Regions from separate parts of the Kitasatospora sp. NPDC056181 genome, predicted to be linked through region 2. Evidence: predicted binding sites of a transcription regulator. Region 2 holds the regulator's gene; the other holds the start of a gene.
The links. The regulator HrcA, encoded in region 2, represses chaperone genes, less so after heat shock. The targets are predictions, from matches to a motif close to TTNGCACTCNGNNNNNCNGAGTGCNAA.
Positions count from the first base shown of each region.

Region 1: a site for HrcA is predicted at 5,084-5,110, ahead of ACFC1F_RS00195 (FmdB family zinc ribbon protein). Genes of this name have one in related genera too.

Region 1 is NZ_JBHJUK010000001.1:38,775-48,352, forward strand. Features, by position in the region: gene ACFC1F_RS00180 (penicillin acylase family protein) at 1-1,437, opposite strand, end outside; gene ACFC1F_RS00185 (potassium/proton antiporter) at 1,762-3,252, shown strand; gene ACFC1F_RS00190 (MFS transporter) at 3,670-4,974, shown strand; gene ACFC1F_RS00195 (FmdB family zinc ribbon protein) at 5,122-5,433, shown strand; gene mscL (large conductance mechanosensitive channel protein MscL) at 6,056-6,475, shown strand; gene ACFC1F_RS00205 (hypothetical protein) at 6,565-6,801, opposite strand; gene ACFC1F_RS00210 (sigma-70 family RNA polymerase sigma factor) at 7,068-8,039, opposite strand; gene ACFC1F_RS00215 (phosphatase PAP2 family protein) at 8,530-9,339, shown strand; gene ACFC1F_RS00220 (FtsX-like permease family protein) at 9,411-9,578, opposite strand, start outside.
Region 2 is NZ_JBHJUK010000053.1:10,391-19,968, reverse strand. Features, by position in the region: gene ACFC1F_RS20925 (AMP-dependent synthetase/ligase) at 1-686, shown strand, start outside; gene hemW (radical SAM family heme chaperone HemW) at 745-1,974, shown strand; gene ACFC1F_RS20915 (Uma2 family endonuclease) at 2,015-2,572, shown strand; gene ACFC1F_RS20910 (DUF3097 domain-containing protein) at 2,563-3,396, opposite strand; gene ACFC1F_RS20905 (DUF2785 domain-containing protein) at 3,417-4,196, opposite strand; gene ACFC1F_RS20900 (hypothetical protein) at 4,289-4,873, opposite strand; gene htpX (zinc metalloprotease HtpX) at 4,898-5,818, opposite strand; gene hrcA (heat-inducible transcriptional repressor HrcA) at 6,079-7,113, shown strand; gene dnaJ (molecular chaperone DnaJ) at 7,189-8,328, shown strand; gene ACFC1F_RS20880 (16S rRNA (uracil(1498)-N(3))-methyltransferase) at 8,427-9,176, shown strand; gene ACFC1F_RS20875 (PDZ domain-containing protein) at 9,286-9,578, shown strand, end outside.

The sequences.
Region 1 (9,578 bases), on a different contig from region 2:
GTCCAGCTCGAAGACGGCGTCCATGGTCTTGCCGGGGCTGAGCGCCGTCCACTGCAGGGCGACGCCGTAGCCGCCGGTGCCGCGGTCGGGGGCGGCGGTGCCGTTCGGCGCGTACTTGCCGACGTTCTGCTGCTCGGTGCTCTGGTCGGAGATCAGCGGTGCGCCGGTCTGCGTGGTGCGGACGGTGATGGTGCGGTCCTCGCCGCCGGCGACCTTGATGGTCTCCTTGCGCAGCGCGAACTTCACCTCCTTGCCGTCCACCAGGTACGTCTCCGGGCCGGTGACCTTCTCCAGGAAGAGGTCGGTGACGTCGGCGCCGAGGTTGGTGAAGCCCCAGGCGATGTCCTTGTTGTGGCCGATCACCACGCCCGGCATGCCGGCGAAGGTGAAGCCCGAGACGTCGTACTGGCAGGCGGCCGAGACGGTCCGGCAGTGCAGGCCCATCTGGTACCAGACCGAGGGCAGGCCGGGGCCGAGGTGCGGGTCGTTGGCCAGCAGCGGCTTGCCGGTCGTGGTGTGCGAACCGGCGACCGCCCAGGAGTTGGACCCGATGCCCTGGCCCTGTCGGCCGAGCAGTTGCGGCATCGCGTCGATCCGGTCGGTGACGTCCTTCAGCATCGCCTTGGTGGCGGCCGCGCCCTGGGCGGCGGAACCGGTGCCGGGCGCACCGGCGGCCGGGGCGGCGCCGTCGGCGGGGCGGTAGGTGTCGCCGCTGACGGTGCCGGTCCGCACGATCGTGCCGTTGCTCGCGTACGGGTACTCCGGGTACAGCTCGGCGATCTTCTCCGGGCTGAAGTCCTGGGCGAGCAGCGAGCGGTCGATCTCCTCCTGGAGGTTCCCGGAGAGGTTCCAGGCCATCGCCTTCAGCCAGGACACCGAGTCGACGGGCGTCCACTGCTCGGGCTTGTAGCCGCCGTTGACGACGCCGAGCAGCGTGTACTCCAGCGAGGCGCTCTGGCCGCCGGGGTGTTCGCCGAGCCAGGCGTTGACGCCGTCCGCGTAGGCCTGGAGGTACTTCTTGGTCTCCGGCGCGAGCTTCTCGTCGAACTCCTTCTGCGCCACCTGGCGCCAGCCCATGGTGCGGATGAAGGAGTCGGTCTCGACCTGGCCGTCGCCGAACATCTCGGAGAGGCGGCCGGCGGTGATGTGCCGCCGGACGTCCATCTCCCAGAAGCGGTCCTGGGCCTGGACGTAGCCCTGGGCCCGGAAGAGGTCCTCGCCGGTGTCGGCGTAGAGCTGGGGGATGCCGTTGGCGTCCCGCTTGACGTCGACCGGCGCGCTCAGGCCCGCCACCTTGACGCTGCCGTCGACCTCCGGGAACGACGCGCGGACCGCGGCCACCCCCCGGTAGCCGCCGTAGCCGGTGCCGGCCACCAGCAGCACGACCAGCACGATCACGATCAGACGGGCGCGCCGGAACTTCTTCGAGCGGGGCATCTGGGTCCTTGCGGTCCTCGACTGGGGAGCAGGTGGGCATGTCCAGGGCACTCGGCCATGACAGGGCACCACATTAGGCCGACTCGGCTGGCGGGCGTGCACGGGGGACGCCCACGGTGGGATCCGGGGAGGTCAGAGAACCGCAGGCGGGAGGCCGGTGGGAAAGGTGAAGCTAAAGATATGGCAAAATGTTAGACTGAGTAACGATCCACAAGGGGAGCAATCGGCCTTCGCCGGCCCCGTCCCCCTTCCGGCCGTCGACTCCTCCGGCCTCACCGCCGCCAGACACCCCGCCCGCCCCCAGCCTGCCCGAGGTGCCCCTGCGTGAACGTCGACCACTTGAACCAGCTGCTCCTCGAGTTCTCCGTGATCCTGCTGGTCGCGGTGGTCGCCGTGCGCATCTCGACCCGGTCGGGACTGCCCAGCCTGCTGATCTACCTCGGCATCGGCGTCGCCCTGGGCCAGAACGGCCTCGGCGTCTCCTTCAACAACGCCGCCCTCACCCAGGTGCTCGGCTACGCCGCCCTGGTGGTGATCCTGGCCGAGGGCGGTCTCAAGACCAGCTGGCGCGAGGTCAGACCGGTGATGCCCGCCGCCACCGTGCTCGCCACCGTCGGCGTCGGGGTCAGCGTCTTCGTCACCGCCGCCGGCGCGCACTGGCTGGTCGGCCTCGACTGGCGGACCTCCATGCTGCTCGGCGCGATCGTCTCCTCGACCGACGCCGCGGCCGTCTTCTCCGTCCTGCGGATGGTGCCGCTGCCGCACCGGCTCACCGGCCTGCTGGAGGCGGAGTCCGGCTTCAACGACGCGCCCGTGGTCATCCTGGTCGTGGCCTTCGCCACCGCGGGCGAGCTGGACTCCTGGTACGTGCTGGTCGGCACGATCGTCGCCGAGCTGGCGATCGGCGCGGCCGTCGGCTTCGCGATCGGCAGGATCGGCGCGTTCGGGATCAAGCACGTCGCACTGCCGTCCTCCGGCCTCTACCCGATCGCGGTCATGGCGCTCACCGTGCTCGCCTACGCGGGCGGCGCACTGCTGCACGGCTCCGGCTTCCTCGCCGTCTACATCTGCGCCGTCATCCTCGGCAACGCCAAGCTGCCGCACGGACCGGCCGTCCGCGGCTTCGCCGACGGGCTGGCCTGGATCGGGCAGATCGGCATGTTCGTGCTGCTCGGCCTGCTCTGCACCCCCGAGTCGATGGGCTCGGCCGTGGTGCCCGCGCTGGTGATCGGCGCGGTGCTGGTCTTCCTGGCGCGGCCGCTCTCGGTGGTGCTGACCCTCACGCCGTTCAGGCTCCCCGTGCGCGAACAGGCGCTGCTGAGCTGGGCCGGGCTGCGCGGGGCGGTGCCCATCGTGCTGGCCACCATCCCGATGGTCGCGGGCGCCCCGATGGCCCAGGAAGTCTTCAACATCGTCTTCATCCTGGTCGTGGTGTTCACCCTGCTCCAGGGCCCCACCCTGCCCCTGGTGGCCAAGTGGCTGCGGATCGGCGAGGGCTCGATGGGACAGGACCTCGGCATCGAGTCCGCCCCGCTGGAGAAGCTGCACGGACACCTGCTCTCGGTGGCGCTGGCGCCGGACTCGAAGATGTCCGGCGTGGAGATCAGCGAGCTGCGGTTGCCGGCCGGGGCGGCGGTCACCCTGGTCGTCCGCGAGGGGAGCAGCTTCGTCCCGGACAAGGCGACCGTGCTGCGCGGCGGCGACGAGCTGCTGGTGGTCACCACCGACGAGGTGGGCGAGGCCGCGGAGCGGCGGCTGCGGGCCGTGGACAAGGGCGGCAAGCTCGCCGGGTGGCTGAACGGCCGGGGGCGCTGAGGGGGGCCGGGGGGAGGCCGGGCGGGGCCCGGGGGCGGCCGGGCAGCGGGGCTTGAAGTGGCTGAACGGACGCCCTGGCCTGCGACTTGAGGGGTTCGTCCGCTGTTCACCTTCAATTGGCAGGACAGATTTGGATGGGCCCTGTATTGTGGAGGCAAGCGCGACATCTACGCGCGTATAAGTATGATGGACGAAACACCCCAGCATCTGCCTGAAGCAGAGTTGGCGCGACCGCTCGGCGGCCGCGGCCTGACCCCCGGCAACCACACCGGGCCGGCCCGGTAACTACCCCGGTCGACGCGCGAGAGGACGACTCTCGGCGCCGTCGGGGCCACCCATTGCCCCTTCCGCGCTACCAGGCAGCAGGAAGGACCGACCGTGACGGCCCGCCGAACGGTCGACAACAGCGGCGTCCCCGTGGACGCCCCCTCCGACGCCGAGGCGCCCGCCCGCATCGGCTACGGCGCGCTGCTGCGCACCCCGGGCGCCTGGACGTTCCTGGCGCCCGCGTTCGCCGCGCGGCTCCCGTACGCCATGCTGAGCCTGGGCATCCTGCTGCTCGTCTTCGACACCCACGGCTCGTACGGCACCGCCGGCACCGTCGCGGCCGTCTCGGCCGTCGCCCAGGCCCTCGTCGGGCCGCAGACCGGCCGGCTGGCCGACCGGTACGGCCAGGCGGCCGTCCTGGTGCCGAGCGTGATCGTGCACGCCGTCTCGGTCGGCGTGCTGATCGCGCTGGCCCTCGGCCACGCCCCCGTCTGGGCCCTGCTGCTGGCGGCCGCCCCGGCGGGTGCCAGCGTGCCGCAGATCGGCGCGATGGTCCGCTCCCGCTGGGTCGCCAAGCTCTCCACCGAGGGCGCGCCCGCGGCCAAGCTGAACACCGCGTTCGCCTTCGAGTCGGTGACGGACGAGTTCACCTTCGTGATCGGCCCCGTGCTGGCCAGCGCCATCGCCACCTCGGTCAACCCCTCGGCCGGGCTGATCGCCGAGGCCGCGCTGACCGTCGCCGGCGGGCTCGCCTTCGCCGCCCAGCGCCGCACCGCCCCGGCCCGCCACCCGCACCAGCCGGGCGCCCGCCGGGTCTCCGCGCTGTCCTCGCCCGGCGTCCGCCTGCTGGCCGGCGCGTTCCTGGGCGTCGGCACCGTGTTCGGCGGGATGCAGGTCTCCGTCACCGCCTTCACCGAGTCCGTCGGCCAGCCCGGCGCCAACGGCACGGTCTACGGGATCTTCGCCGGCGGCTCGATGCTGGCCGGCGTGCTCTACGGCATGGTCGCCTGGCGCCGCGCCGCCCGGCAGCGGATGCTGGCCAGCTACGCGCTGCTGGTGCTGGGCTGCTCGACGCTCTGGGCGATGCCCAACCTGGTCGCCCTGTCCGTCGCCGGCCTGGTCTGCGGCCTGGCCATCGCGCCGACCCTGATCACCGGGTACACCCTGGTCGAGACGCTGGTCGCGGACGGCGCCAAGACCGAGGCCTTCACCTGGCTGACCGGCGCCATCGGCCTCGGCCTGGCGACCGGTTCCACGGTGGCCGGGCGGCTGATCGACGGCCACGGGCCGTCGGCCGGGTTCCTGGTGCCGGTGGCCGGCGCCGGACTTGGCCTGGTCGCGCTGGTCGCCCTGCGGCACCTGCTGGTCGCGCCGGGGGCGGCGAGCACCCCGGTGGTCGTCGCCGGTGGCGAGCGGCCCGTGGCGCGGCAGCTGGTCGGTGCGGCCGAGCGCTGAGCGGAGCGCGTACAGCACGCGTGCGGGGGGCGCCAGGCGGCGCCCCCCGTCTCATCTCACATTCGAGTCGCTGGACTGATCCAGCGGAATGCCGCATCATTGACCATCGTTAGCACTCATCAGGCGAGAGTGCCAGGAGGAAGACAAGTGCCCACGTACCAGTACCAGTGCACCGAGTGCGGCAACGGCCTGGAGGCGGTGCAGAAGTTCACCGACGAGGCGCTGACCACGTGCCCCGAATGCCAGGGACGGCTCCGCAAGGTCTTCTCGGCCGTGGGTGTGGTCTTCAAGGGGTCCGGCTTCTACCGGACCGACAGCCGCTCGTCCTCCAGCAGCTCGGTGGGCGCGGCTTCGTCCTCGTCGTCCTCGTCCTCGTCGGCAGCCCCGGCCTCGTCCTCGGGCGGCTCCGCCCCCGCGGCGAGCCCCGCCCCGGCGGCCGCGGCGAAGCCGGCCGGCTGATCCCAGGCTTTCGAAGGGCCCGTTGACCCCGCTCCGGCGGGGTCGGCGGGCCCTTCGTCGTGCGGGGCCCGGGGTGGTTTCCGTGCGGGGCCCGGGGGGGGTGTGCGGGGCCCGGGGTGGTTCCCGTGCAGGCTTGGGATCGCATTCCCGGAGTCGCCGAATTCACCCGGGCGGTTGATGGAAGTTATCCACAACCCCGGGTTTTCCACAGGCCTGGGGAAAGGACTTCCGCCGGGCTCGCTTGCGGCCCAGAGTGTGCGTCACGAGAAGCCGGTCCGCAGCGGGCCGGCGCCCTGCGACCACCGGCGGTGCCCATGACGACCACGAGCCTCCCCCTTCCGTTCCCGCTCCCCGCGCCCGCCGTCCCGCCCCGGCGGGAGGTGCCGTCGTTCCCGCCGATCCGGCGCGGGTCCGGCCGCCTCCACCGGCTCCGGCAGGCCTTCCGGCACCGGCCCGGGCTGCCGGCCCTGCTCCTGCTCTCCGTGGCGGCGGCGCTGGCGTTCGGGCCCGCGCGGGCGGGCCTGCCGCCGCCGGGCGCCACGCCCGTCCACCAAACGGGTTGTCAATCGGGGGCCGCCGAAGATCACCCGTAACCGGACAACGACTTCGTCGTTCACGCGGCATGAAAGGCTTCAAGGAATTCCTGCTGCGGGGAAATGTCGTCGACCTCGCCGTCGCCGTGGTCATCGGTGCGGCTTTCACCAACATTGTCAACGCCTTCGTCAAGGGCGTGATCAATCCGATCGTCGGCGTGTTCGGGGCCAAGGACCTGGCCTCCTACAGCTCCTGCCTCAAGGGTCCCTGTGAGGTGAGCGCGACCGGGGAGGTGACGTCCGGCATCTTCATCCTCTGGGGCTCGGTGCTGAGCGCGGCCCTGCAGTTCCTGATCACCGCGGCCGTCGTCTACTTCTGCCTGATCCTGCCCATGACCAGGTTCACCGCCAAGCGGAAGACCCTTGCCGAGGAGGCGGCGGAGGCGGAGGCCAAGGAGGTCGTCCTGCTCACCGAGATCCGCGACGCGCTGGTCACGCCCCGGCGCTGAGCCCCGGCCGCCCGGGTCGGCCGCCGCCCGGAGGCGCCCTGCCCGGAGCGGCACGCGCCGGTCAGTCGCCGTGGTGCGGGGGGCGCCGGTCAGCCGCCGTGGTGCGGCGGGCGCTGGCTCAGGTACCAGTCCAGCCCCCGCCCACTGCTCTCCCCCGCTGCCGGGCGGTCGCCCCAGCCGCTGTCGGTGTCGTCCCGGGACTGCTGGTCCAGCGGGTCGCGGAAGACCAGGCGGGCCTTCGGCGCCGCTTGGGCGGAGGCACCGGATCCGGCGCCCGCGGCCGTCGTGGGGTCCGTGCCGTCCTGCACGGGCTTCTGCTCGGTCACCGGTCGACCTCCGTCTTGCACGTTGTCCACTCCTCCAGCCTAGAAGCTCCCGGCACCGGGCCGGGCCCCGGAGCCACCCCCGGCCCTGCGGCCGGGCCGCCGCCCGGGGACGCGTGAGCCCCGGCGCGGAACGTTCCGCGCCGGGGCCCACGGCGGTGGCCGACGGCGGCCCGGGCGACGACGGCCCGGGCGACGACGGCCCGGGCGACGACGGCCCGGGCGACGACGGCCCGGGCGACGACGGCCGAGGCCGCCGGGAGAACCCGTCAGGCGGCCTCGAAGCCGGCGTGGTCGGCGATCTTCTTCAGCTCGGCCAGCGCGTGCTTCTCGATCTGGCGGATCCGCTCGCGGGTCAGGCCGTGCTGCTTGCCGACCTCGGTCAGCGTCCGCTCCCGGCCGTCCTCCATCCCGTACCGGGACCGGATGATCGACGCCGTACGGTCGTCCAGCCGGCCGATCAGGTCGTCCAGCTCCTCGCGGCGGAGCATGACCATCACGGCGTCCTCCGGGGACGTCGCCCCGGTGTCCTCGACGAGGTCGCCGAACTGGGTCTCACCCTCGTCGTCGACCGACATGTTCAGGCTCACCGGGTCGCGCGCCCAGTCCAGCACGTCCTTGATGCGCGCCTCGGTGGTGTCCAGCTCGGCCGCGATCTCGGACGGATCGGCCTCGCGGCCCAGCTCCTTGGACTTCTCGCGCTGCACCCGCCGGATCCGGCCGAGCTCCTCGACCAGGTGGACGGGCAGCCGGATCGTCCGCGACTGGTCGGCGATCGACCGGGTGATCGCCTGCCGGATCCACCAGGTCGCGTAGGTGGAGAACTTGAAGCCCTTCGCGTAGTCGAACTTCTCGACCGCCCGGACCAGCCCCGCATTGCCCTCCTGGATGAGGTCCAGGAGCGGGAGGCCGCTGCGCGGGTAACGCCGGGCGACGGCCACCACCAGACGGAGGTTGGAGCGGATGAAGACGTCCTTGGCGCGTTCCGCGTCCTCGGCTATCGCCTCCAGCTCCTCACGCTTCACGCCCTTGGGCAGCTCTCCCTCCTCCAGCAGGTGCTGTGCGTACACGCCGGCCTCGATCCGCAGTGAGAGCTCGACCTCCTCGGCGGCATCGAGCAGGGGCGTCCTGGCGATCTCGTCGAGGTACATACCGACCAGGTCACGGTCGGCCTCAAGGTTGGTCGGGCGGGCCGCGCGAGTCCGGTCGGCCCTGTCGCGAACGACGGCACGGGTGGCCATGCTTGCTCCCTTTGCTGGTGCTGCCGAGGTTGCCTGCCTGCCCCGTCGGGGCGGGAAGGGCAAGAAGTGCGGGCCCCTCGGGGCTCACACGTAACGATCCAACGAACAGATTCCGGACAACATTCCCAAGTCGCTCAGATTCTTCCAGCGATGCAGTATCCTGCCGGTTTTCACCCCGGTGATGGACGGAGGGTGACCACTCCGGTGCATCCGGTGCCAGTGGGGCGACCGGTTCGGAGCGGTGCGCCCTCCGGAGCCCGGGCGGGGCGCCGCCGGGGTCGGCCCGGGAGCCGGTGCACGACTCCCCCGCCAACCCTCCACGCGTCCCGCCCTCTCCTTCGTGAACCCCCGCAGCACCGCCCGCGTTCCCGCACCACGGGGGATCCGCCCGCGCCCACGCCCCGGCGCACGCAGGTTCTCCGCACAAAAGATGCCAAATCGCTATCGGTCCAGCGCCCGCTCGGCACATCACACTGGGAAGGTGTCAGCCATGCACCTGACCAACAGCGCGCCGCCCGTCACCCCGCGTAACCGCCACCTCCGCTGGTGTGTGGCGCTGGCGGCCGGTTGCGCCCTGCTGTTCGGCGTCCTGGCGGCCCTGGTGCAGACCGGCTGGGAGCCGCTCGCCCGGCTCGACCACGGGTGGATCGACGGCATGCACCGCTACGCCCGGGAGAGCACCGCCTGGACGGCCTCGGTGCAGACGCTCTCCGACATCGGCGGCACGATCACCATGCGGACGCTGCTCGGCCTCACCGCGGTCTGGCTCTGGCTGATCGGCGCCCGGGTGCTGGCCGGCTGGGTGGTGGCGCAGACCCTGGTCGGCTGGGGCATGCAGTGGCTGCTGAAGCTCTCCTTCGACCGTCAGCGGCCGTCCTTCCCGGATCCGGTCTCGCACGCCGGCGGCCCGGCCTTCCCCTCCGGGCACGCGATGGCCTCCACCATCACCTGCGCCGTCCTGGCCGGGCTGCTCTGGTCGCAGACCCGGCGCGGCGGGCGGATCGCCGCCTGCACCATCGCCGTGCTGACGGTGCTCACGATCGGCTGGACGAGGATCGCCCTCGGGGTGCACTGGCCGAGCGACGTGCTGGGCGGGTGGCTGGCCTCCGGGTTCGTGCTGGGCGCGGTCACCATCGGCGTCGAGCTCTGGCGGCCCGGCGCCCTCGCCCGGGACGTCCGGCGGGTCAACTGGCGGACCAGGCCGAGGGTCCAGCGCGTCCTGGTCTCCCCGCCCCGCCCCGCCCCCTACGACCCGCCCTTCGACGACGCCGCCGAGCGCCCGGACGGCGCGACCGGCTAGCACCGGCGGGACCGCCCCGGTCCCGCGCCGGCCGTGCACAGCCGCCCGGGACCCGGGAGCACCCGGCCCCGTCACGGCGCGTGCAGCGCGTCCACCACCGTCATCCGCCCCACCCGGCGGGCCGGCAGGACGGCCGCGGCGAGGCCGGTCAGCACGGTGAGCGCCAGGGCCGCGAGCACCAGGAGGACCGGCGGGCCGCCCACCGTGCCCAGGGTCGAGGTGACGGACCTGGCGGCCGC
Region 2 (9,578 bases):
TCAGCGAGACCAGTGCCGGCTCGACGGTCAACCGTGCCGAGGACGTCCGGATCGGCACCGTCGGGCGTCCGCTGCCCGGGACCGAGGTCCGGATCGCCGAGGACGGGGAGATCCTGCTCCGCGGCCCCGGCATCATGCGCGGCTACCACGACCTGCCGGAGAAGACCGCCGAGGTGCTGGAGGCGGACGGCTGGTTCCACACCGAGGACATCGGCGAGCTCTCCCCGGACGGCTTCCTGCGGATCACCGACCGCAAGAAGGACATGTTCAAGACCTCCGGCGGCAAGTACGTCGCGCCCAGCGAGGTCGAGGGCAAGTTCAAGGCGGTCTGCCCGTTCGTCAGCAACGTCCTGGTGATCGGCAACGGCCGCAACTACTGCACCGCGCTGATCGGCCTGGACGAGCCGGTGATCATGCCCTGGGCCGCCGAGCACGGCCTGGCCGGCAAGTCCTACGCCGAGGTGGTCGCCGACCCGCAGGTGCACAAGCTGATCGAGGGCTTCGTGCAGCGGCTCAACGCCGACCTCCAGCGCTGGCAGACGATCAAGAAGTTCCACCTGCTGCCGCGCGACCTCGACGTCGAGCACGGCGAGCTCACCCCCAGCCTGAAGATCAAGCGCCCGGTCGTCGAGAAGACGTACGCGGACGCCGTCGCCGGGATGTACGCGGGCGCCAACGAGGCCTGATCCGCCGCCGTCCCGTACGGCCCGCGTGGTTGCGCGGGCCGTACGGGACAATGGGGTCATGCCCTCCGCACTCCCCGACGGCGAACCCGTGCCGTCCGACGGTTCCCTGCCCGCGCACGCCCTCGCCGGGCTCGGGTCGCGGCCGTTCGGCTTCTACCTGCACGTGCCGTACTGCGCGAGCCGCTGCGGCTACTGCGACTTCAACACCTACACCGCCACCGAGCTGCGCTCCTCGGGGGCGGTCGCCTCGCAGGAGACGTACGCGGACAACGTGGTCGCCGAGATCCGGCAGGCCCGGAAGGTGCTCGGCACCGCGGACCTCCCGGTGCGGACCGTCTTCCTCGGCGGCGGCACGCCCACCCTGCTGCCCGCCCGGGACCTGGTGAAGATGCTCGCCGCGATCCGCGACGAGTTCGGGCTCGCCGACGACGCCGAGGTCACCACCGAGGCCAACCCGGAGTCCGTCGACCCGGCCTACCTCGCCGAGCTCCGCGCCGGCGGCTACAACCGGGTCTCCTTCGGCATGCAGAGCGCCCGCCCGCACGTGCTGCGACTGCTCGACCGCCACCACACCCCCGGCCGTCCCGAGGCCTGCGTCGCCGAGGCCCGCGCGGCCGGCTTCGAGCACGTCAACCTGGACCTCATCTACGGCACCCCCGGCGAGTCCGACGACGACTGGCGGGCCTCCCTGGACGCCGCGATCGGCGCCGGCCCGGACCACGTCTCGGCCTACTCGCTGATCGTCGAGGACGGCACCAAGCTGGCCGCCAGGGTCAAGCGCGGCGAGCTCCCGATGATCGACGACGACGTGCACGCCGACCGCTACCTGATCGCCGAGCAGGCGCTCGCCGCCGCCGGCTACTCCTGGTACGAGGTCTCCAACTGGGCCACCACCCCCGAGGGCCGCTGCCGCCACAACGAGCTGTACTGGACCGGCGCCGACTGGTGGGGCGCCGGCCCCGGCGCGCACAGCCACGTCGGCGGAGTCCGCTGGTGGAACGCCAAGCACCCCGCCGCCTACGCGCAGGCCCTCGCGGAGGGCCGCACCCCGGCCCAGGGCCGTGAGGTGCTCGCGGACGAGGACCGCCGGGTCGAGCGCATCCTGCTCGAACTGCGCCTCGCCGAGGGCATCCCGCTCACCCTCCTGACGGGGACCGGCCTGGAGGCGGCCGGCCGCCACCTCGCCGACGGCCTCCTCGCCGCGGAGCCGTTCGCCGTCGGCCGCGCCGTCCTCACCCTCCAGGGCCGCCTCCTGGCCGACGCCGTCGTGCGTGACCTGGTGGACTGAGGGCCGTTAACGTGGTGTCAGCCGTCGGAGGGAGCGCGCAGTGACCGCCATCGATGACCGGATGATGGGGATCTTCGAGAACCTGGAGGTTCCGGAAGGCGTCAAGGCCGAGCTCATCAGGGGGGAAATCGTGATGATGGCCGGGCCGGACATGGTCCACAACCTCATCGTCTCCGCGATTCAGCACCAGACCCCCTACACCCGGTGGCGGGCGCTCCAGACCCAGGATCTGATCATCTCCGGCGAGGCCAGCGAGCCCCAACCGGATCTGGTCGTGTTCGAGCGGGGTGTCGTCCCGGAGGCGGGCCGTCTGCTGGCCGCCTCCGCGGTGACCGTGGTGGTCGAGGTGGTTTCCAAGACCAGCGTGCACCGCGACTACCGGACCAAGCGTGAGATGTACGCCCAGGGCGGGATCCCGGCGTACCTCATCGTCGATCCGCTCAAGGGCGTGTGTGTGCTCCTCACGGATCTGACCACCGACACGGCTTCCGGTACCCCGGTGTACTGGGCCGAGCGGACCACGAAGTTCGGCGATCCGGTCGAGGTGGATCTGCTGGGCATCACGCTCGACACCTCGGAGTTCCAGACCTACTCCTGATCCGGGAGGGTCACGAAGTCGATGAGCTCCTCGACGCGGCCGAGGAGCTCGGGCTCCAGGTCCTTGTAGCTGTTCACCCGGGACAGGATGCGCTTCCAGGCGGCGGGGGTGTCCACGGGCCAGCCGAGGCGGCGGCAGACGCCCTCCTTCCAGACCTCGCCGCGCGGGACGTCCGGCCAGGCGGGGATGCCGACGGAGGCGGGCTTCACGGCCTGCCAGACGTCGACGTAGGGGTGGCCGACGACCAGCACCGCGTCCCCCGTGACCCGGGCGGCGATGCGGTGCTCCTTGGTGCCGGGGAGCAGGTGGTCGACCAGGACGCCGAGGCGCCGCCCCGGGCCCGGGGCGAAGTCGGCGACGATCGCGGGCAGGTCGTCGACGCCCTCCAGGTACTCGACCACCACGCCCTCGATCCGCAGGTCGTCGCCCCAGACCCGCTCGACCAGCTCGGCGTCGTGCCGTCCCTCGACGTAGATCCGGGACTCCCGGGCGACCCGGGCGCGCGCGCCGGGGACGGCCACCGAGCCGGAGGCCGTGCGGCCGGGGCCCTTCGCGGGGGCCGGGCCGACGGGCCGGACCAGCGTGACGACCCGGCCCTCCAACAGGAACCCGCGCGCCACCATGGGGAAGACCCGGTGTTTGCCGAACCGGTCCTCCAGCGTGACGGTGAAGCCCTCGGCGGTCTTCTCGCAGCGCACCACCGCACCGCAGAAGCCGGTCGCCGCCTCCTCCACCACGAGGTCCCGTTCGGCGGGCACCTCCGGGGCGGGCTGCTGCCGCTTCCACGGCGGGGTGAGGTCTGGTCCGTACTCGCGGCTGCGCATTCCCCGGAGTCTACGAGGCGTCAGCCCGTGAACGGCGAGTTGACCACCAGGAGCTCCGCGATCCGCGCGCGCAGGGCGGCGGAGTGGTGCACCGTCAGCGGCTCGGCGCCGCGGGCCGGGCGGACGCCCCGGTCGGCGAGCACGTACACCGCCCGCAGGGTCCGCAGGGTGTTGGAGAGGGTCGCGGCGACGCCGGGGGCCGTCGCGGTGGGGCGGCGCGGGGGCTGGGCGGCGATCGGGTCGAGCCAGGCCAGCGCCTGCCGCTCGGTCAGCCCGGGCCGGGTGAGGACGAGGGCGACGGCGCGGCCGAGCCGGTCGTCCTCCATGGCGTCCCAGACGTGGTCGGTGGGGGCCAGCAGCCGGGCGGCGGCCAGCTCCAGCAGCGGCTCGGGGTCGGTGACCAGCGGGCTGCGGCCGAGGGCGGCCAGCAGGTCGGCGCCGTGCGCGACCGCGTGCAGCCAGCCGAGCTCCCGGTCCCACCCGCGCAGGTCCGTCTCGGCGGGGTACCAGCGGGCGAAGGCCTCCAGCCAGGCGGGGCGGTAGGCGCCGGCGTCGACGAGGTCGGCGAGGATCAGCGGGGCGAAGGTCCGGGCCTGGATCTCGGGGTCGGTCAGCCGTTCGGCCATCTCGTCGCCGAGCGCGTACAGCTCCGGCGGTGCGAGGAGCGGGATCCAGCGGCACAGCTGCTCGTAGGCGAGGCAGTCGCGGGTCTGCGGGTCGGGGGAGCGCAGTGCCCCGCTCACCGCGGCCAGCAGCTCGGGGGAGGGCTGCGCGGTCTCGATCTCGGTCCAGTTGATCACGGCCGGACCCTAGGGCGCCCCCGGGTCCGCGGGCCAGCGAATTACCGCCGGCGGCGCGGCCGTCACGGGCCGGACCGTCACAGGGCCGGCCGTCACAGGCCCGGCGCGCCCCAGACCGGGAACCAGCGGGTGAGGTCCTTCTCCAGCCGCAGGTCGTTCCCGAGCATGGCGTTGACCTGCAGTTCCAGCGGGCTGTTGCGCTTCTCCCCGCCGCCCGGCACCGGCGCGAACGGGTAGAACGTGCCGCGCTTGTACAGGTAGACCAGGGCCAGTGGCCGCCCCTCGGGGTCGCGGAAGGCGACCAGCGAGCAGAGCAGCTGCGGCCCGAAGCCGTTCGCCTCCAGCTCGCTGTTGACCGCGTGCAGGTCGTTGACCAGGTCCGGCAGCTCCTCGGGGCTGTGCCGGGCGAGCAGCCAGGAGTAGCCGTACGCGTCCTTGGAGGCCTCCACCGGGACGCCGCCGCGCCCGGCGTCGGCGTCCAGCAGCGCCCGCACCTGCCGTTCGACCTCGCCGAAGGCGCCGCCCTCGACGGAGGCGAAGCAGACCGACCCGACGCCGGTGGGCCGGAACCCGGCCGCCGCCTCCAGGGTCAGCGCGGCCGACGGCACGCCGAACAGCTGGTCGAGGTCGGGCCTGACCGGCTTGGTGCGGCCGAACAGCGTGTCCAGGAATCCCACGGCGGTCCCTTCCGGAGGGTGGTGTCAGTGGCCGAGCCCGGCCGACATCTTCGCGAGCTGCTCCAGCCTCCGCTCCAGCGACGGGTGGGTGGAGAGCAGCTGCGTGGCGGCGTCCCGGGCGCTCAGCGCCGGGGCGAAGTAGAAGGCGTTGTACGGCTGCGCCTGGCGCAGGTCCTTGGTGGGGATGGCGGCGATCTGGCCGGTCACCTTGGTCAGGGCCGAGGCGAGCGCGCTGGGCCGGCCCGTCAGCTGGGCCGCGGCCCGGTCGGCCGCCAGCTCGCGGTAGCGGGAGAGCAGCCGGGTCAGCAGGAAGCTGATCGCGTAGACCACCACCGACACCAGCGGGATGATCAGCGCGATGATCGCCGCGTTGGAGTCGTTGTTGTTGCGGCCGCCGCCCATGAAGCCGCCGTACATCGCGATCCGGGTCATCGCCCCGGCCAGCACCCCGAGGAACCCGGCGATCGTCATCACCGCGACGTCCCGGTGGGCGACGTGCGACAGCTCGTGCGCGAGCACGCCCTCCAGCTCCTCCGGCTCCAGTCGCCGCAGCAGCCCGGTGGTCACGCAGACCACGGCGTTCTGCGGGTTGCGGCCGGTCGCGAAGGCGTTCGGCATGTCGTTGTCGGCGACCGCCACCCGGGGCTTGGGCATGTCGGCCAGTGCGCAGAGCCGGTCGACGGTGCCGTGCAACTGGGGGTACTGCTCCGGGGTGACCCGGTGCGCGCCCATCGCCCGTTCGGTGATCCGGTCGCTGAACCAGAACTGGGCCACGAACAGACCGCCGGAGAGCAGCACGATCAGCGGCCAGGCCCCGCGCAGCAGCACGATCAGCAGGCCGGTGAATCCGACGTACAGCAGCCCGATCACGAACATCGTCCCGACCATCCGGCCGGTCAGGCCGCGGTCCGGTGCGAAGCGGGTGTGCTGGCCCGAGGTCGACATCTCTGCTCCTCTGTTCGCCGTCCGCTATCGATGCTCCCACCCGGACGGGCGCGGGGCATCACCCGCGCGCCGCGGAGTGCGGGCAGGATCACTCCCGCCGGGCCGTTCCTGCCGTCGGACCCGGGCCTTACACTGGCAGGTACGGTTCTGGCACTCGTGTGTTCAGAGTGCCAAAGCCGGGGCCCGCCATCGGGGCCCGCAGCAGGACGAACGGACACATGTCACATCGGACAACGTGCGAAGACGGAGGTGCGTGCCCCATGGCCGGTGAGGTGCGCCAGCTCGACGACCGCAAGCTCGCGGTGCTTCGCGCGATCGTCCAGGACTACGTGGGCACCGAGGAGCCGGTCGGGTCCAAGGCCCTGGTGGAGCGGCACAGCCTCGGCGTGTCGCCGGCCACCGTCCGCAACGACATGGCGGCGCTGGAGGAGGAGGGCTACATCCACCAGCCGCACACCAGCGCCGGGCGGATCCCCACCGACAAGGGGTACCGCCTGTTCGTCGACCGGCTGGCCGAGGTCAAGCCGATGAGCGCGCCCGAGCGGCGGGCGATCCGGCACTTCCTGGACGGCGCGGTCGACCTGGACGACGTCGTCGCCCGCACGGTCCGGCTGCTCGCCCAGCTCACCCGGCAGGTCGCGGTGGTCCAGTACCCCTCGCTCTCCCGGTCCACCGTGCGCCACATCGAACTGGTGGCGCTCGCCCCGGCCAAGGTGATGCTGGTCCTGATCACCAACACCGGCCGGGTCGAGCAGCGGCTCGTGGACTGTCCGGGCACGGTCGGCGAGACCGTCCTGGCCGACCTGCGGGCCAAGGTCAACACGAGGGCCGCCGGGCAGCGCCTGCCCGACGTCCCCGGACTGCTGGAGGAACTGCCGTCCCAGTTCGAGGCGGCCGACCGGCCGACCGTCACCACCGTCCTGGCGACGCTCTTCGAGGCGCTCGCCGAGCAGAACGAGGAGCGGATCATGCTGGCCGGCACGGCCAACCTGACCCGCTTCGGGCACGACTTCCCGCTCACCATCCAGCCGGTGCTGGAGGCGCTGGAGGAGCAGGTCGTCCTGCTCCGCCTCCTGGGTGAGACGGCCGACGCCGGGATGACGGTCCGGATCGGCCGGGAGAACGCGTACGAAGGGCTCAATTCCACCTCGATCGTCTCCGTGGGCTACGGTTCGGGCGACGAGAGCGTGGCCAAACTGGGTGTGATCGGTCCGACCCGGATGGACTACCCGGGCACAATGGGGGCGGTGCGAGCGGTGGCACGGTACGTGGGCCAGATCCTGGCCGAGTCGTAGGAAAAGGCCGCCGTCGGAATTCCGGCGGTGGTTCCAGTCGCAGCACTTCTACAGGCGGAACAAGCGGAGCATTTGGTGGCCACGGACTACTACGCGGTACTCGGCGTCCGACGGGATGCGGGGCAGGACGAGATCAAGAAGGCGTTCCGGCGCCTGGCACGCGAACTGCACCCGGACGTCAACCCGGACCCGAAGACGCAGGAGCGGTTCAAGGAGATCAACGCCGCCTACGAGGTGCTCTCCGACCCGCAGAAGCGCCAGGTCTACGACCTCGGCGGCGACCCCCTGTCGCCGGGCGGCGGCGGGGCGGGCGGCTTCGGCGCAGGCGCGGCGGGCTTCGGCTTCTCCGACATCATGGACGCCTTCTTCGGCGCCGCCTCCGGCCAGCGCGGCCCGCGCTCCCGGACCAGGCGCGGCCAGGACGCCATGATCCGGCTGGAGATCACCCTGGAGGAGGCCGCCTTCGGCACCACCAAGGAACTCCAGGTCGACACGGCCGTCACCTGCACCACGTGCAGCGGCGAGGGCGCCGCCCCCGGCACCTCCGCGCAGACCTGTGACATGTGCCGCGGCAAGGGCGAGGTCTCCCAGGTCACCCGGTCCTTCCTGGGCCAGGTCATGACCTCCCGCCCCTGCCCGCAGTGCCAGGGCTTCGGCACCGTCGTGCCGACCCCGTGCCCGGAGTGCGCCGGCGACGGCCGCGTCCGCGCCCGCCGCACCCTGACGGTCAAGATCCCGGCCGGTGTCGACAACGGCACCCGGATCCAGCTGGCCGGCGAGGGCGAGGTCGGCCCCGGCGGCGGCCCCGCCGGCGACCTCTACGTCGAGATCGCCGAGACCAGCCACACGGTGTTCCAGCGCCGCGGCGACGACCTGCACTGCACCGTCACCATCCCGATGACGGCCGCCTCGCTCGGCACCCAGGTGCCGCTGCAGACCCTGGACGGGCTGGAGGAGGTCGACATCCGGCCCGGCACCCAGTCCGGCCAGTCGATCCCGCTGCACGGCCGCGGCATCACCCACCTGCGCGGCGGCGGCCGGGGCGACCTGATAGTGCATGTCGAGGTGCAGACGCCCACCAAGCTCGACGCCGAGCAGGAGGAGCTGCTGCGCCGCCTGGCGGTGCTGCGCGGCGAGGAACGGCCCTCCGGCCAGTTCGCGCCGGGCCAGCAGGGGCTGTTCTCCCGGCTGAAGGACGCCTTCAACGGCCGCTGACCGCACCGGCGCCCGGTGATCCCCGACAGGGTCGCCGGGCGCCGTCGTTTCCTCCGCGGGCCCGCCCGGCCCCGGACCCCGATCTCCAGGACATCGCCATGACCGCGCCCGTGTTCGTCGTCGAGACCGCGCAGCTCGCCACCGCCGCCCCCGGCGCGGTGGTCCGGCTGGACGGCCCGGAGGGGCGGCACGCCGCCGCCGTGAAGCGGCTGCAGCCGGGGGAGGCGGTGACCCTCGCGGACGGGCTGGGGCTCGGCGTGGACGGCACGGTGACGGCGGTGCACGGCAAGGACGCCGTCGACGTGACGGTGGCCGCCGTCCGGCGGGAGCCCGGCCCGGCGCCGCGGATCGTCGTCGTCCAGGCACTGCCCAAGGGCGACCGCGGCGAGCTGGCCGTGGAGACCATGACCGAGGTCGGCGTGGACGTGGTGATCCCCTGGGCCGCCTCCCGCTGCATCACCCAGTGGAAGGGCGATCGCGGCGCCAAGGCGCTCGCCAAGTGGCGGGCCACCGCCCGCGAGGCGGGCAAGCAGTCCCGCCGGCTGCGCTTCCCCGAGGTACGCGAGCTGATGACCACCCGGCAGCTGGCGCCGGTCCTGGCCGGTGCCGCGCTCGCCGCGGTGCTGCACGAGGAGGGCGCCGAGCCGCTGGCCGCCGCCGCCCTGCCGGAGGCCGGGGACATCGTGCTGGTGGTCGGCCCCGAGGGCGGGGTCTCCCCGGACGAGCTGGCCGCCTTCGCCGAGGCCGGCGCCGGGCCGTACCGGCTCGGCCCCTCGGTGCTGCGCACCTCCACGGCGGGCGTGGCCGCCGGCGCCCTGCTGCTGGGCCGCACCGGCCGCTGGGCCTGAGCGGGCACCGGGGCGCGTGCGGCCCGGGCGCGCGGGGATCGTCCCCCGCGCGGGGCCGCTGTTGCGGAAAAGCCGGTGCGTCGTGTGCGGACGTGCCTAGGCTGGCCGCGTGAGTGAAACCGTGAGCACCCCTGCCGGCGCCTACCTGCGCCACCCGCACCTCCACGGTGACCTGGTCACCTTCGTGGCCGAGGACGACGTCTGGCTCGCCCCGCTCGACGGCGGCCGGGCCTGGCGGCTGACGGCCGATCACGTCCCGGTCCGCAGACCGCGGTTCTCCCCGGACGGGCGGCACATCGCCTTCACCTCCACCCGCGACGGCGCGCCCGAGGTGCACCTCGCGCCGGTGGACGGCGGCCCGTCCCGGCGGCTGACGTACTGGGGCAGCGACCAGACCCGGCT